3 regions of the Priestia sp. GS2 genome follow, and region 2 is predicted to be linked to each of the others. Evidence: riboswitches for the same ligand, from Rfam matches in the RefSeq annotation. Region 2 holds a riboswitch; each other region holds the start of a gene.
The links. A riboswitch is a leader RNA that binds a small molecule or an ion and turns the genes downstream of it on or off. The one in region 2 is predicted to bind cobalamin.

Region 1 (5,098 bases), 2.1 Mb from region 2:
CGTTTCTTGAATCAATGAATAAATACTAGATATGTTATTGGGAACTTCAATAGTCAACCACGACAACCCTGAGTTACTTCGTTGCTGTTGGTGCAACTCAATTCGCTCTTGCATCTCATGATCAGTGACGCGGCTAGTCGCTAGATAGATAGCGCGATTGATCATTAGTTTTTCGACAAAGGACTCTGCCGCTGCTGACTTTCCGCTGCGAACACCACCAGTGACAAACACTAACATTAAGCTTCCACTCCTTTTCTTAACACGCTTAGGAGCTGGTCATTCTCTACTTTTGTTTTGACGGCTAATCTAACATATCGACCATTTAAACCTAGAAAATTTTCAGTATGTCTTGCTACAATTCCTTCTTGCGCTAAAAATGCCAGCCACCCATCGGCAGTATAGCTCGTTGGGATGCTGCATAAATAATAGTTAGTTACTGACTGAGATACGTTAAATCCTAGGTTTTGCAACTCGTTTATCACTCGATTTCTTTCTTTATCAATGTACTCGACCGTCTTATTCACGAACTCGATTTCAGATAAGCACCATTGCCCAATTTGCTGCGCCACACCATTCACACTCCAAGGGGGCTGCTTTTGCTTCAACTTAGTAATAACGTCTTGATGAGCTAAAACATACCCTAACCTTGCTCCAGCAATATTGAACATTTTTGTCATAGACCGAACAACAATTAAATATGGACACCTTTGAATCCACCGATCAAACGAAGAGGCGTCCTTTACAAAATCAATAAACGCTTCATCAACAACCAGATAAGTCTTCTCACGATGAGCTAAGTCAATTAGCTCTTCCCACTCATTTATGTCATACATTCGTCCGGTAGGGTTGTTGGGATGACAAATCCATATCGCTTTTAAGATTGGAAGCTTTTGTTTTATTTCCGACATATTCCAATTCCAATTATCTGTTTCTTCCAGAGAAATATGAATGATTTCACAGCCATGAGCTAAACTCGCCTGTTCATATTCAATAAAAGTAGGCTGTAAAATCCCTACCTTTTCGTTTGAAAATATGGAAGCAAGCAAAAAGAAGGCTTCTGCTGCACCGTTTGTTACTAATATTTCACCAGAAGTAAGCTTATGGTGATGGGCAATGAGACCCGTTAACTTTTGCACGTCAGGATCAGGGTAAGAAAAAGCGATTTCTCTAAGCACATCCCAATTTTCACTGATGATATCTGGTGCCCCTAAAGGGTTTGTATTTACGCTAAAATCAATGAATGAACGTTCTGTATTTTGGCCTATCGCCTCTAGAAAAACAGCCGGATTAGCTCCATGTGTAGGTAATGCCAATCAATATCCCTCCTATCAAATAAAAAAACCAAGTACACCAAACGGTCCGCTTCATCACTTGGACTGTTTTAAAAATATGACTAACATTTAAAGAATAAAGGGGATCTCCCATTTTCGCACGATTTGAAACAATTCCTTTATACGTGTTTCGACCTCCGAGCTGAATGCCAAGCAAACCTGCAACAGCACTTTCACCATAGCCGCTGTTTGGGCTCGGGTGTTTAGGTGCATCCCTTTTAATTATGCTAAACACATGCTTTGCTGTAAATTCACTGTGCATTACGTTACTAATAACCATAATAAACGCTGTCAGCCGACTAGGGATAAAATTCAGCCAGTCATCTAACTTCGCACTAAAGTATCCAAACTTTTCATACATAGGATTTTTATAGCCAACCATTGAATCACACGTATTAATACTTCGATAAAAAAAAGCACCCGCTCCACCTAAGAAAAAAGCAAAAAACAAAGGAGCTGTAATGCCATCACTGGTATTCTCCGCCACTGTTTCAACTGTTGCTCTAGCAATTTCGCTTTCATCAAGCTGATCAGTATCTCTTCCCACAATCATCCCCACTTGAAAGCGTGCTTCCTGTAAGTCACCTTTTTGTAAAGGGTGTGCTACTTTATAGGCAGCTTCTCCCAAAGACCTTGTTGAAATTGTTGTAGCAATTACCACTCCTTCAACTATAATTCCAATCCAGTATGAGGTTTCGTATAGGGCAGTTAAAAGAATTAAAGGTAGTATAAAACACCACACTACCATGCTTAATACAAGAAACAAACCATTCATTCGTTGAAACTTACCTTGATTTAAACGCTTATCAACAAAAGAAATCCAGCTTCCAAACCACCTGACGGGATGTGGCCAATTTACAGGATCTCCGATAATAGCATCTAATACAAGCGCTAGTGAGATTGCTAACAAATGCGCTACAATTAATTGTTGAAATTCCATACACATCACCTTTTTTGAATTGTTTCAAGTAAACTTAGTTTAACGAGCTTTCCTACCGCTTGTCCCAGAACCGTCATAGATCCGCCGTACTCATACAAGCTACCTTTTTGGCTCGCAGCAATACAAACGCTATCCGTAGATGTCCCTGTCGCAAGTGTCTGTGTGTTTGGATCTTGCACTCCTAACTCATACAGCATTCGGGTTTTCACTTCTGTTGCTGCAATAAATAACTGTAAAAACGCAGCATCCGTTAACTTTCCGTCAATGAATATGAACATATTAATTGTCCCAGGCTTTGAAGAAAATGGAGTAATATCATCACTCGTCAAATCCACAGCATTACCAACCCCGGCAGTAATAATGGATGAGATTGTCAGACCGTCTTTACAATATGTATAAACCGATTTATTGCGCAAATAAACAGCCGTCATTAACCCTACTACTTTATCATAAACGAAGCTTTTTTCTTTTAAAAATGCTCTATATTCTTCGGCTGGTGAATCAGCACGGTAGTATTTATTTACAAAGCGATTATAAAAAACATTGGTCTCAATCATGCCGTCTCCTAGCACACCTGAATTGTAAGCTTTAAACGGTGTACTTGTTTTCATCATTAATAATTCATCATCCTGCTGAAGACGTAACGATAAAAAAGGACCAATTCCTTTTTGAATTGGAATATGGTCCTTTTCTCGATTAATTATACACCTCAGGATATACGGCTTTTGCGAACTCTTCTAACCCTTCTACAATTCGTGGTCCAGGTCGATTTGTTTTATTAGAATCAACGTTTACAATTTGATTTTCTTTTACAGCTGTAATATCACTCCATGCTGGACGGCTTTTAATTTCTTTTGCGTCCCCATCATAGGTTGTAACAATTGTATCTGGGTTTAGCTCAACCACTTTCTCTTCCGAAAGTTTTACCCAACCTTCTTCATTTCCAGCTACGTTTTCTGCTCCGATTGTTTTAATCATTTCATCCATAAAAGTACCTTTACCAGTTGTATAAATCTCAGGTGCAGGTGAAACTTCTACCCATACTTTCTTACGATCTTCATCTTTAATTTCTTTCGCTTTTTCTTCAATTTCTGAAACAGCAGCTTTCATTTCGTTCACCGTGTTATCTGCTTCTTCTACTTTATTCGTTAGCTTCCCGATGTTTTCAATTGTTTCATACACGGTATTAAAATCCGTTGCATCGTTTACAACGAATAGCGGAATACCTGCACTTTCAATCTGCTTGAAAACTTCATCCGACATTCCCATGCTCGAACCGTGAGCTAACACTAGGTCTGGATTCAATGAAATAACTTTTTCCGCGTTGATATTCATATCCCCTACCTGTTCTTTTTCTTTCACGCTTGCAGGATAATCATCGTTGCTCGTTACGCCAACTAATTCCTTTTCAAGACCTAACTCATAAACGATTTCCGTGTTACTTGGCATAAGAGAAACAATTTTCTTAGGTGCTTGTTCAACCGTTACTTCTTCTCCTCTTGCATCTTTAACCGTAACAGCTTGCTCTTCTGTTTGCTTTGTTTGTTCTGTTTGTTTGCTTCCTTCATCAGTTGCGCCACAGGCTGCAAGAACAACAAGGAACATCGCAACAATAACAGATGATAACCACTTTTTCATTTAGATAACCCCTCCTATTTATGTATCGGTTATGAAGTCGCTCAGCACACATAAAAAAACTTTACTTTCAATCGAAAGTAAAGCAGGTAACGTTAAATGATGCGAATGACTTTCGCACTGTTTATGTACGTCAAATACCCTGCTTCCCCTCTCCTCGAAGGTTTCACAGTTGACAATAAGGCAGGTCTCCTGACTTACGTATATGATGTACTAAGCCTTCCCATTTTTCAAACAGTGGCATCTTTAGACATCTAACGTTTACAGTGGCGGGACCGCGTTGGACTTGCACCAAACTTCCCTTTTCACTCAATGTTAAAATTGAGACCTTATTGCTTCACGATTATTCACCTGTCTTAGTATAACGCACTCCATTCAAAATGGAAATAGAAAATCAACATAACGTTCATACATTTCAGGTCAGAAGTTCTATCAAAGTAATAGTAAGGCATAGATGCTTTTGCTATTGTATGGTTATGATAGGCTGAAAATTTAGGGGTAAGTCATTGGAGTCTTTAAAAAGACTCTTTTTTTATAGCCCAATTATCTTTAAAGAGGAGGATTTTCAACGCCTCTACCTTCCCATCCTTCTTTTGTGGGACCGTATACACCAAAAGGTTCAAGCCCAGCTTGACGTATAAGAACCGTAACTTGTCCACGATGATGGATAATATGCTTAATCAATCCCATTAAGATTTGAGCATTCGTCTCTTGTCGCCCAAAGGCTGTTTGTACTTCTTTTAATGTTTCATCTGTCCACTGCTGGCTAATCGCTTTTGCTACCTGTAAGCTGATTTTATTGAAAGTTTCCGCAAACTCTTTAGCACAGGAGGGCATATGTTCAGCATTTTCTAGCTTAGCTATTTCCACCCCAAAATGAACCAAATAGTCTGGAATATTTGTTGTAAAGTGCCATACAATTCTTCCTAGAGTGCGGCCTTCTGCATACACCTTTTGAGTTAACGCTTGATCAGTTAGACCTTCTAAAACTTTTTGAGTAAGCAGGGCTTCCCGGTTCCATTCTTTAATAAAGTCTTCTACTGTTATGTACATTCAAACCCCCTCCGTATCACCTTTTATTTCCATACAAGAATTATAAAACATACGTTCGTATTCTACAAGCTTGTTTTTCATCTAATAATCGGGTTCAAAACTCTATACAATAAAAGCTACTTGCTCATATAAACAAGTA
Region 2 (5,098 bases):
ATTATAAAATACCAAAGTATTATTTTATTGTAGATGAACTGCCAAGGACAGCGTCCAATAAAATTGTTAGACGAAAATTACCTAAACTTATAGAACAGGGGCACCAGCTATGATTCAGATTCATAAAGCAACTATTCATGCTATTGAATTGAACCTGTTATCACCGTTTTCAACTAGTTATGGAACTGTGACAAATCGAGAGCTACTGCTTTTAGAAGTAGAAGATATAAATGGTGAAGTAGGGTGGGGAGAAGTGGTAGCATTTTCGACCCCTTGGTATACAGAAGAAACTATTAAAACGTGCTTTCATATGCTCAATGATTTTTTGCTCCCTGCTTTAATTGGTAAGCGATTAAGCACGCCTTTAGATTTGCAGGAACTATTTAATCCTATTAAGCGAAACCATATGAGTAAAGCAGCGGTAGATTGCGCGGTTTGGGATTTATTTGCTAAGAAGAACAATCAGTCGCTATCTCAAGCTCTTGGGGGCACAAAAGAAGCTGTAGAAGCAGGCGTAGTAGTTGGGCTGGATAATATTCATCGAATGATTCATAGAATAGATCAACATTTGAAAGCTGGATATAAACGTTTTAAAGTGAAGATTAAGCCCGGAACGGATTACGATCTTATTAAGCAAATTAGAAAGCATTATCCCAAACTTCCACTGATGGTAGATGCAAACTCTGCTTACTCCTTAGATGATTTGAAGTTGCTTCAAAAGCTAGACGAGTTTGATCTCATGATGATTGAACAGCCTTTAAATTCTAGTGATATTATTGATCACCGCCATTTGCAAAAGCATCTGCGTACACCCATTTGTTTAGATGAAAGTATTGTGTCTTACGATGATGCTAGAAAAGCAATTGAGTTAGGAAGTTGTCAAGTTATTAACGTAAAAGTTGGACGAGTAGGTGGTTTAACAGAAGCAAAGCGGATTCATGATTTGTGCCAGAAAAGTAATGTGCGACTATGGGTCGGAGGAATGCTTGAATCCGGTATATCAAGAGCTCATAATATTGCACTTGCTTCATTAGAACACTTCACCATCCCTGGGGATATTTCAGCTTCTGCACGTTATTGGAACAAGGATGTCATTCTCCCAGAAGTAGAAGTAAATAACGGGTTAATTCATGTGCCAAAAGAACCTGGTATTGGCTATCAGATTGATAGAGTGTTTTTAAATAAAGTTTCCACCTATCAAAAAATATATGAGTGATATAAATCCACTTTAAAAGTGGATTTTTTTATTGGGATTTCTTCTGAAGAGCCTGCTTTCTTATCGTTTATATAAAAGCTATCTATCAGGTGAAAAAAAGTTTGATTAAATTTCACAAATCAAATAGTATAACCAATCCGAAAAAACATGTTATGATGGAATAGTTTGATGAAAAATGAAGCTGTTTATAATAGCTAGTTGCTAATACATAACAAAACTTTTAAAAATTTCTTTTTTATATGTATGCAAGAAACCTTATTAAATAAAGGCGTAGAAGGGTATGTCAAGTAAGGGAAGGGAAAATGAGCGGAAATTTATTTTGAAAAAAATATTGTAGTTCTGTAAGTTGTCCCTTATAATGTGTTTATAACACAACATCTTGTTTTTAATTAAAACTTCATATACTATATTTTGTGTTTTCCAGTAAAAAAGGTGTCTGATAAAAGACTTAAAAGGGAATTTGGTGCAAATCCAAAACTGTCCCCGCAACTGTGAATGCTGATGAAATAAGGAATAGCCACTGTGAATAACAATCATGGGAAGGCCTTAGAGTAAAGCGAAGCATAAGTCAGGAGACCTGCCTTTTTTATGACGTTTTATCTTCTTCGGGAGGTGAGAGGATAGAGCGAGGATTGAGAAAAGACATTTCGTCTTCTTTTATCTTCGTTCTATTCGCTCACTGCGTCAGGTGAGCGATTTTTTTATGCTGGAGAAAAAGGAGGAACTTATTCTTATGATTAATACAACAGATTTAAATAAACTTGAAAAAGTAAATTATGATATGAAATTACTTGGTGAAAAATTTCCACAACTTGATTTTTCAGGGTATGAGGAAAAGGTAGTGGAAACAGTTGCTGCGAAAGAGAATATGACGGATGAAAAAATAGCAAACGTGTTTATTTTAGCAGCACTTGAGCGAATTTCTATGGATGAGCCGGATTGGACATATGTAGCAGCTCATATCTACTTACAAGAGCTATATCGCAAAGCTGCAGTTAATAGAAAATATGATCAAGGTGAAAGATATGGATTATTTTACCAACTAATTAAAGAACTTACAGACATCGGGATTTATAATAAACAGCTTCTGGATACATACTCTGTGGAGGAAATCAATGAGCTAGGCTTAGCCATTGATTATACAAAAGATAGCTTATTTACGTATATTGGTCTGTTAACATTAGCTGACCGATACTTAGCAACATCACATGATAAGCGTGTATATGAGCTACCACAGGAACGCTTTTTAATTATTGCTATGACGCTGATGGCAAATGAAAAGAAAGAAAATCGCTTAGCGTTGGTAAAAGAGTCATACTGGGCACTTTCTAATCTTTATATGACAGTAGCAACACCGACATTAGCAAACGCAGGGAAAAGCTATGGACAGCTATCAAGCTGTTTCATTGATACGGTCGATGATAGTTTACGAGGTATCTATGATAGCAATACGGACTTAGCAACATTGAGTAAAAACGGTGGTGGGATTGGCGTGTATCTGGGTCATATCCGTAGCCGAGGCAGCGATATAAAAGGGTTTAAAGGTGTATCATCAGGAACAATTCCTTGGATGAAACAGCTTAATAACACAGCTGTTAGTGTTGATCAACTAGGCCAACGCCAAGGGGCGATTGCTGTATATTTAGACGTGTGGCACAAGGATATTTTTTCTTTCTTAGATGCACGTTTAAACAATGGAGACGAGCGTCAGCGTACACATGACTTATTTACTGGCGTTTGCCTGCCTGATTTATTTATGGAAGCCGTTGAAAAACGTGAAGACTGGTATTTGTTCGATCCGCATGAAGTTCGTACGGTAATGGGGTATTCACTAGAAGACTTCTATGATGAAGAAGAAGGCAGCGGCTCCTTTAGAAATCGTTATCGTGAATGCATTGAAAATGAAGCTCTATCAAGAGAAAAAGTGCCTGCGATTGAAATTTTTAAACGAATTATGATTTCACAATTAGAAACAGGAACACCATATATGTTCTATCGTGATACAGTAAACCGCGCTAACCAAAACCGTCATGAAGGCATGATTTATTGCAGTAATTTATGTACAGAAATTACGCAAAATCAAAGCATGACAACAGTAGTTGAAGAAGTTACCGAAGACGGAAAAATTGTTATTACAAAACAACCAGGTGACTTTGTAGTTTGTAATTTATCGTCTATTAACTTAGCGCGTGCAGTAACGGAAAATGTGCTTGAACGCCTTGTACCTATTCAAGTTCGCATGTTAGATAACGTAATTGAACTGAATAATCTACCAGTTTTACAGGCAAAACTAACAAACCAGCGCTATCGTGCTATCGGCTTGGGTACGTTTGGGTGGAACCATCTATTAGCTCTACAAAAGATTGCTTGGGAAACAGAAGAAGCGGTTCAATATTGCGATGAGCTGTATGAAAAAATTGCTTACCTAACGATTCAATCAAGCATGGAGCTTGCAGAAGAAAAAGGAGCGTACCCTCTATTTGAAGGGTCTGATTGGGAAACAGGAGCTTATTTTACAACACGTGGTTACAACAGTAGTCAGTGGAATGACCTACAGGCGCTTGTAAAAGAAAAAGGAATTCGAAACGGATATTTAATGGCTGTGGCTCCAAATTCATCTACTTCTATTATTGCTGGATCTACTGCGAGTATTGACCCGATCTTCCGTAAGTTCTATTCAGAAGAGAAGAAAAACTATAAAATTCCGGTTACAGCTCCGGATTTGTCACCGGAAACCAATTGGTATTATAAGTCTGTTTATTTAATTGACCAACATTGGAGCATTAAGCAAAACGCAAAGCGTCAGCGTCATATTGACCAATCTATCTCGTTTAACATTTATGTTCAAAATGATATTCGTGCAAAAGACTTACTAGATTTGCACATGACTGCATGGAAAGAAAAGTTAAAAACAACGTATTATGTTCGCTCTACGTCTAGCGAAGTAATTGATGAGTGTGAAAGCTGCCATAGCTAAGAAAGGAGCCGATTTTGTTGACGAACAGTCTAAAGAAACGTGAGATTATGAATGAAAATGCCCCGAACCGCTCAACGGGGATTATTAATGGTGAAACCTCAAACATTTTAAATTGGGATGATGTCCGATTTTCGTGGGCGTTTCCAAAGTATAAACGCATGTTAGCTAATTTCTGGACGCCGTTTGAAATTAATATGGGACAGGACATCAAGCAGTTTCCGCAGCTTACAGCGGATGAGCAGGAGAGCTTTTTAAAGATTATTGGTCTGTTGGCTTTATTAGACAGCATTCAGTCAGATTATGCGAGTAAAGTGGCTGATTATGTTACAGATTCTTCAATCAATGCGCTGATGATTATTTTAGCTCAGCAGGAAGTTGTTCATAATCACTCTTATTCATATGTATTATCGAGCTTAGTGCCAAAAGCTAAGCAAGATGAAGTATTTGAATATTGGCGTACGGATGAAAAACTTCGTGCACGCAATGACTTTGTAACAAATGGTTATAAAGCATTTGCCGAAGATGCAACGGTTGAAAACTTTTTAAAGTCCATTGTATATGATGTTATTTTAGAAGGCCTGTTTTTCTATAGTGGCTTTGCATTTTTCTACAACTTAGCACGTAATCAAAAAATGGTTGCCACATCTACAATGATTAACTATATTAACCGTGATGAGCAGCTTCATGTAGGATTATTTGAAAAAATCTTTAAAGAAGTCTTAAATGAAAATCCTGAACAGCGTACGGCTGAGCTTGAAGAGTTTGTTACTTCAACATTTAGACAAGCTGCTCAGCTTGAAATTGAATGGGCTGAGTCAGTCATCGGTGAGAAGTTTGATGGAATTACGATGAAAGATATTCGTCAATACATCGAGTATATGGCGAATAAACGCTGTAATCAAATG
Region 3 (5,098 bases), on a different contig from region 2:
GGCAACGCCAGAGCGAAGCGACAGCATGAGCGTATTTGATTTGTTTGATAACAACGTAGGTATTGAAGTTCGTCTTCACGAAGCGCTAGAAGATCAGTTAGTCGTACCGTTTCACTATTTTGGTATTACGGATATTGAAGATGTTGATTTAAGTGGTATTGACATTGATGATATAGCCGAGGTAACCAAACGGTTAAAAGTAAATGAGCGCGTTGATTTTATTATTGAAAACATGGAGTTTTATGGTCACGACGGTTTAACTCGTAAAACGCTTGGCTTTTGCGCTAGTATTGAGCACGCTGAGTATATGGCAGCACAGTTTAATAAGCGTGGCTACAAAAGTGAAGTGTTACATGGCGGCCATTCCATCCTTCAGCGTCAAGCGTGTATTAAACGATTAGAAGATGATAGAGATGAATTAGAAGTCATCTTTTCAGTAGATATTTTCAATGAAGGTGTGGACATTCCATCGGTGAACTCTGTATTAATGCTTCGTCCAACAAATTCACCAATTGTCTTCATCCAGCAGCTGGGACGTGGTTTGCGCAAGCACGAAAGCAAATCATTCCTAACAGTGCTTGATTTTATCGGAAATCACAGCAAGGTCTTTTTAATTGCCCTTGCCTTAAACGGCAGCCGCTATTACGATAAGGAAAGCTTAAAGGTAGCTATAGCAACGGGATTCCCAAGTATTCCAGGTGCTACGCATATTCAAATGGATGAGATTTCACGCGACAGAATTTTAGCGCAAATTGACCGTGAAAACTTCAATTCGCTGAAGTACCTGAGAGAAGAGTACAACGAGTTCAAAAAATTAAATCAAGGCATGATTCCGTATTATCTCATGGACTATTTAAAGTTCGACGGAGCGCCTGACCCAGTGAAATTTATTAATAAAGAAAAATCATATCTTCAGTTTGTAGCAAAAACCGAAAAAGACGACCAGCTGAAAACTTTGTTGCTTCACGAAGACTTTGAAAGTGCCCTTAAGGAATTGTCTAGTAAGCTACCAATCAAGCGGGTATACGAGTTTGTGATTTTGAAATATTTACTAGGTCATGACAAAGTTTCACTGAAGCAAGCTAATAAGGAAATCTTGAAATACGTAGAGAACGTGGAGGAAGATACGGTAAGGCATGCGTTTGAAGTGTTAAATCAAGCGTACTATGATAGTGGTCAGCTTCGTTCTAAGTTGAAGCTACTTGATTTCAACGGAGAAGAAGCGGTGAAAACGGAGCGCTTTGTGAATGTTTTACATAACGATCAGTTTAAGCCGTTTATTAAAGATGCGATTGATTATGGTATTTTTCGCTACGAAAAAGAGTTTGGTAAACGAGATTACGGCGTACCGCACTTAAAGCTGTATGAACAGTACACGATGATGGACCCAGCTTTACTATCAAACTATCGGAAAACGCACAGCTCGTTTCGTGGTTCTGGCTTATTAACAAGTGAGAAAGAATTCTTCTTGTTTATTGATCTTCATAAGGAAGAAGACATTAAAGAAAGCATTAACTATCAGGATAAGTTTATCGACAAGCGCACGTTCCACTGGCAAACGCCAAACAGTACGACCCAAAAATCTGAGCGAGGAAAGAATATCATTTTTAACAAAGATAGAGGTATTCATCTGCATCTGTTTGTACGAAAGTATCGTAAAATTGATGAAAAAACTGAGCCGTTTATTTATATCGGAAAAGGAAATACGGTTGAGTACCACGGAGAAAAGCCAATTACGGTCATTTTAGAATTAGAAAATGAAATTCCAGCACTTTTGTATACAGAGTTTACGGAAAGAGTATAGCCTTCTCATCATGAGAAGGCTATTTCTTTTCTACTAACAATTCAACCGCCGGAACATCAGCTGGTGCCCAGACAAGTGAATGAAGATTTTCTTTGTTTAACCAAACAAGCTTCGCATGCTCAGTAGGCTGCGGTGTACCTTCAGCAATTTCAGCTTTAATGGCAATAAGCTCAATGATAAACGTATCGTATTCATGCGTATGCTCGTTATGTAATTCGGTTGCTTTGATTTTACAGTGCAGCTCTTCTTCAATTTCTCTCACAATCGCAGAGTAGATGTCTTCGCCTTCTTCTACTTTTCCACCAGGAAATTCCCACATGTTCGGTAGAGACATGTCGTTTGAGCGAAGAGCACATAGCACTTCATTTTGATCATTTTCAATAACGGCCGCAACGACCTTTATTTTTTTCTTCACGGTTCATTCTCCTTACAGCTGTTTTGTTTCATCATAACATAGGAGAGTAGGAGATTATAAGATCGGAATTGATAGGTAGGTTTCATTTACTCGTTCTTACATTAACAACAAGCCATACAATTTGAATCACAAGCGGAATGACAAAGGCAAGCACTAACACAATAAAGGATAATAGTTTAATCTCAGGGGTTTGAATGGCACCCGCTCCGTCCACTTTTCGCGTCCATACCATAATAGTGCCTAAAACAAATAGCATGGCCCAAAAACAGTTTGTAATCCACCAGGAAATCCATCGTTTTTTCATGAAATCGCTCCTTTCATCTTTGGCATAAAGCAAATTTACTTTTAAGTTTTTCCTTTATTATACAGGATTTATTATCCAATAATTAACAAAAACAATCTTTCTATATTTTATTTATGCTTTTGCCAGAGAGGTTATAAATGGATTTATAAGATAAGTGCTTTGAAAAATGAAGTGTTGTACAGTGTTAGCTAAGTGAAATGAAAATAAAAATTGTAAAAATTTATAAAATTTGATATGTTTAAAGTGAATTTAATATCGGTGTAGAAACAGGTGTAGGTGAAAGGTATCTTTTATCTGCTTAAAAGGGAAGTTCGGTTGGAGTCCGGCGCTGTCCCGCAACTGTATTTGGGAGCGATTCGAAAAACGCCACTGTTTTCATGGAAATGAAGATGGGAAGGTTCGAAGAGTGATGATCATAAGCCAGGAGACCTGCCTGTTTTAGCATGCATCAATACCTACGCGGATAGGGGGTGTTAAGTGCGAAGTGACAAACATGTTTTAAAAATGATTTAAATACATGTTTATTTGAGTATTGTCTCGCAGCTTAACAACTTCTTTGAGAAGTTGTTTTTTTATTGTTTTTTTACAGGGTACGCGTGATGGAGGTGAGCAGCTGTGGATGGATCAGTTGAGTATTTTGTGAATTACTTTAAAGCGAGCATTATGAATAACGTAGTGGCAGAGAACCCTTGTACACTTTCAGACTATTATCAGGAGTTAAGAGATTGCGTGGTAGACGAGAGGGGGGATGCTGAAAAGAAGGCTCTTTTTTTACACAATATTGAAAAGGCTTACAAAATAGTAGGTGAAGAGATATTTGGAATGGAGGAAAAGAGATATGGAGACTGAAGCGAGGTTTTTTCCAGGACTTGAAGGGGTTGTAGCTACTGAAACAAAAATTTCATTTCTCGATACCCAGCAAGGGAAAATTATTATTCAAGGATATGACCTGATTGAGCTATCAAAATCAAAGAGCTATCTTGATATGATCTATCTTTTACTAGAAGAAAGGCTCCCCAATAATAACGAGAAGAAATTAGTGGAAGAATTTTTAAAAGGAACGTATGACATTCCAGATGAACTGTTGGATGTCTTCCGCTTACTCCCTAACGGCACGCATCCAATGGATGGATTGCGAACAGGAATTTCGTTTCTTTCTGGCTTTGATACGAGGCTTGATGACCGCTCGCTATCAGTAAATAAAAGCCGTGCTTACAAGTTGTTAGGTAAAGTGCCTGCGATTGTGGCCAACAGCTACCGGTTAATTGAGAAGAAAGAACCTATTCGTCCCCTTAAAGAGTTATCGTATAGCGCAAATTTCTTTTATATGATCACCGGAAAGAAGCCATCGTCTCTGGAAGAGCAAATCTTTGATCGTTCACTTGTTTTATACAGTGAGCATGAGATGCCAAACTCAACGTTTACGGCGAGAGTCATTTCTTCTACTCAGTCTGATTTATACGGAGCGTTGACAGGAGCGGTTGCTTCTTTAAAAGGAAACCTGCATGGAGGAGCTAATGAAGCGGTAATGGAAATGCTTTTAGAAGCTGGTACTGTGGATAAATTTGAAGAGCTGCTGGCCGCTAAGCTTTATAAAAAAGAGCGTATCATGGGATTTGGACATCGCGTGTATATGAACAAGATTGATCCGCGCGCTTTAATGATGAAAGAGTCTCTCAAACAGCTATGCGACCTGCAAAGAGATGATCGTCTTTATCGCATGTGCGAGGCGGGCGAGGAACTTATGAAGCGTGAAAAAGGTCTTTATCCAAACTTAGATTACTACGCAGCACCTGTTTATTGGATGCTTGGTATTCCTATTTCACTTTATACACCAATCTTTTTTAGTGCTAGAACGGTCGGATTGTGTGCGCACGTTATTGAGCAACATGAACATAATCGACTTTTTAGACCGCGCGTACAGTATGTGGGCGAGCGCCGCTTTTAACAATTTGGGGTTGTTCACGGCCGCTCACCGAATGGATATTTTGGCGAATACCCATTTCTATCATAAATAAATTTGAGTAGAAAGGAAAGATGCACATGTTGAAAACGAATGAGCAAGTCAAAGCGGATGTTTTGTTAGAGGAAATTGCAGATTATGTTCTTCATAAAGAGATTAAGAGTTTAGAAGCGTTCCAAACCGCTCGTTATGTGTTGCTTGATACGCTTGGGTGCGGGATGCTGGCGCTTAGTTATCCAGAGTGCACAAAGCTTCTCGGCCCAGTTGTTCCAGGGACGGTTGTTCCAAATGGCAGCCGGGTGCCGGGCACGTCATTTGAGTTAGATCCAATTCGAGCTGCGTTCAACATTGGCTGCATCATCCGCTGGCTGGATTATAACGATACGTGGCTAGCGGCAGAATGGGGACATCCTTCTGATAATCTTGGAGGTATTTTAGCGACGGCTGACTACATTAGCCGCGTACGTATAGCAGAAGGGAAAGAGCCGCTGGTTGTTCGTGATGTACTTGAAATGATGATTAAAGCACACGAAATTCAAGGCGTACTGGCGTTAGAGAACAGCTTAAACCGAGTTGGGTTAGATCACGTGATGTTTGTGAAAATTGCTACGA

Region 1: it holds a riboswitch for cobalamin, as region 2 does, so the genes downstream of both, V2145_RS11215 (ABC transporter substrate-binding protein) here and V2145_RS00350 (ribonucleoside-diphosphate reductase subunit alpha) in region 2, are expected to answer to the same signal.
Region 3: it holds a riboswitch for cobalamin, as region 2 does, so the genes downstream of both, V2145_RS19680 (hypothetical protein) here and V2145_RS00350 (ribonucleoside-diphosphate reductase subunit alpha) in region 2, are expected to answer to the same signal.

The regions. Positions count from the first base shown of each region.
Region 1 is NZ_JAZGJX010000001.1:2,150,484-2,155,581, forward strand. Features, by position in the region: gene V2145_RS11195 (bifunctional adenosylcobinamide kinase/adenosylcobinamide-phosphate guanylyltransferase) at 1-237, opposite strand, end outside; gene cobD (threonine-phosphate decarboxylase CobD) at 237-1,313, opposite strand; gene cbiB (adenosylcobinamide-phosphate synthase CbiB) at 1,288-2,271, opposite strand; gene V2145_RS11210 (adenosylcobinamide amidohydrolase) at 2,277-2,885, opposite strand; gene V2145_RS11215 (ABC transporter substrate-binding protein) at 2,968-3,909, opposite strand; cobalamin riboswitch at 4,072-4,253, opposite strand; gene V2145_RS11220 (DinB family protein) at 4,456-4,959, opposite strand.
Region 2 is NZ_JAZGJX010000001.1:59,519-64,616, forward strand. Features, by position in the region: gene V2145_RS00340 (o-succinylbenzoate--CoA ligase) at 1-113, shown strand, start outside; gene menC (o-succinylbenzoate synthase) at 110-1,216, shown strand; cobalamin riboswitch at 1,630-1,815, shown strand; gene V2145_RS00350 (ribonucleoside-diphosphate reductase subunit alpha) at 1,998-4,193, shown strand; gene V2145_RS00355 (ribonucleotide-diphosphate reductase subunit beta) at 4,211-5,098, shown strand, end outside.
Region 3 is NZ_JAZGJX010000002.1:71,008-76,105, reverse strand. Features, by position in the region: gene V2145_RS19695 (DEAD/DEAH box helicase) at 1-1,804, shown strand, start outside; gene V2145_RS19690 ((deoxy)nucleoside triphosphate pyrophosphohydrolase) at 1,824-2,219, opposite strand; gene V2145_RS19685 (DUF3923 family protein) at 2,302-2,523, opposite strand; cobalamin riboswitch at 2,775-2,974, shown strand; gene V2145_RS19680 (hypothetical protein) at 3,139-3,372, shown strand; gene mmgD (citrate synthase) at 3,362-4,471, shown strand; gene V2145_RS19670 (bifunctional 2-methylcitrate dehydratase/aconitate hydratase) at 4,567-5,098, shown strand, end outside.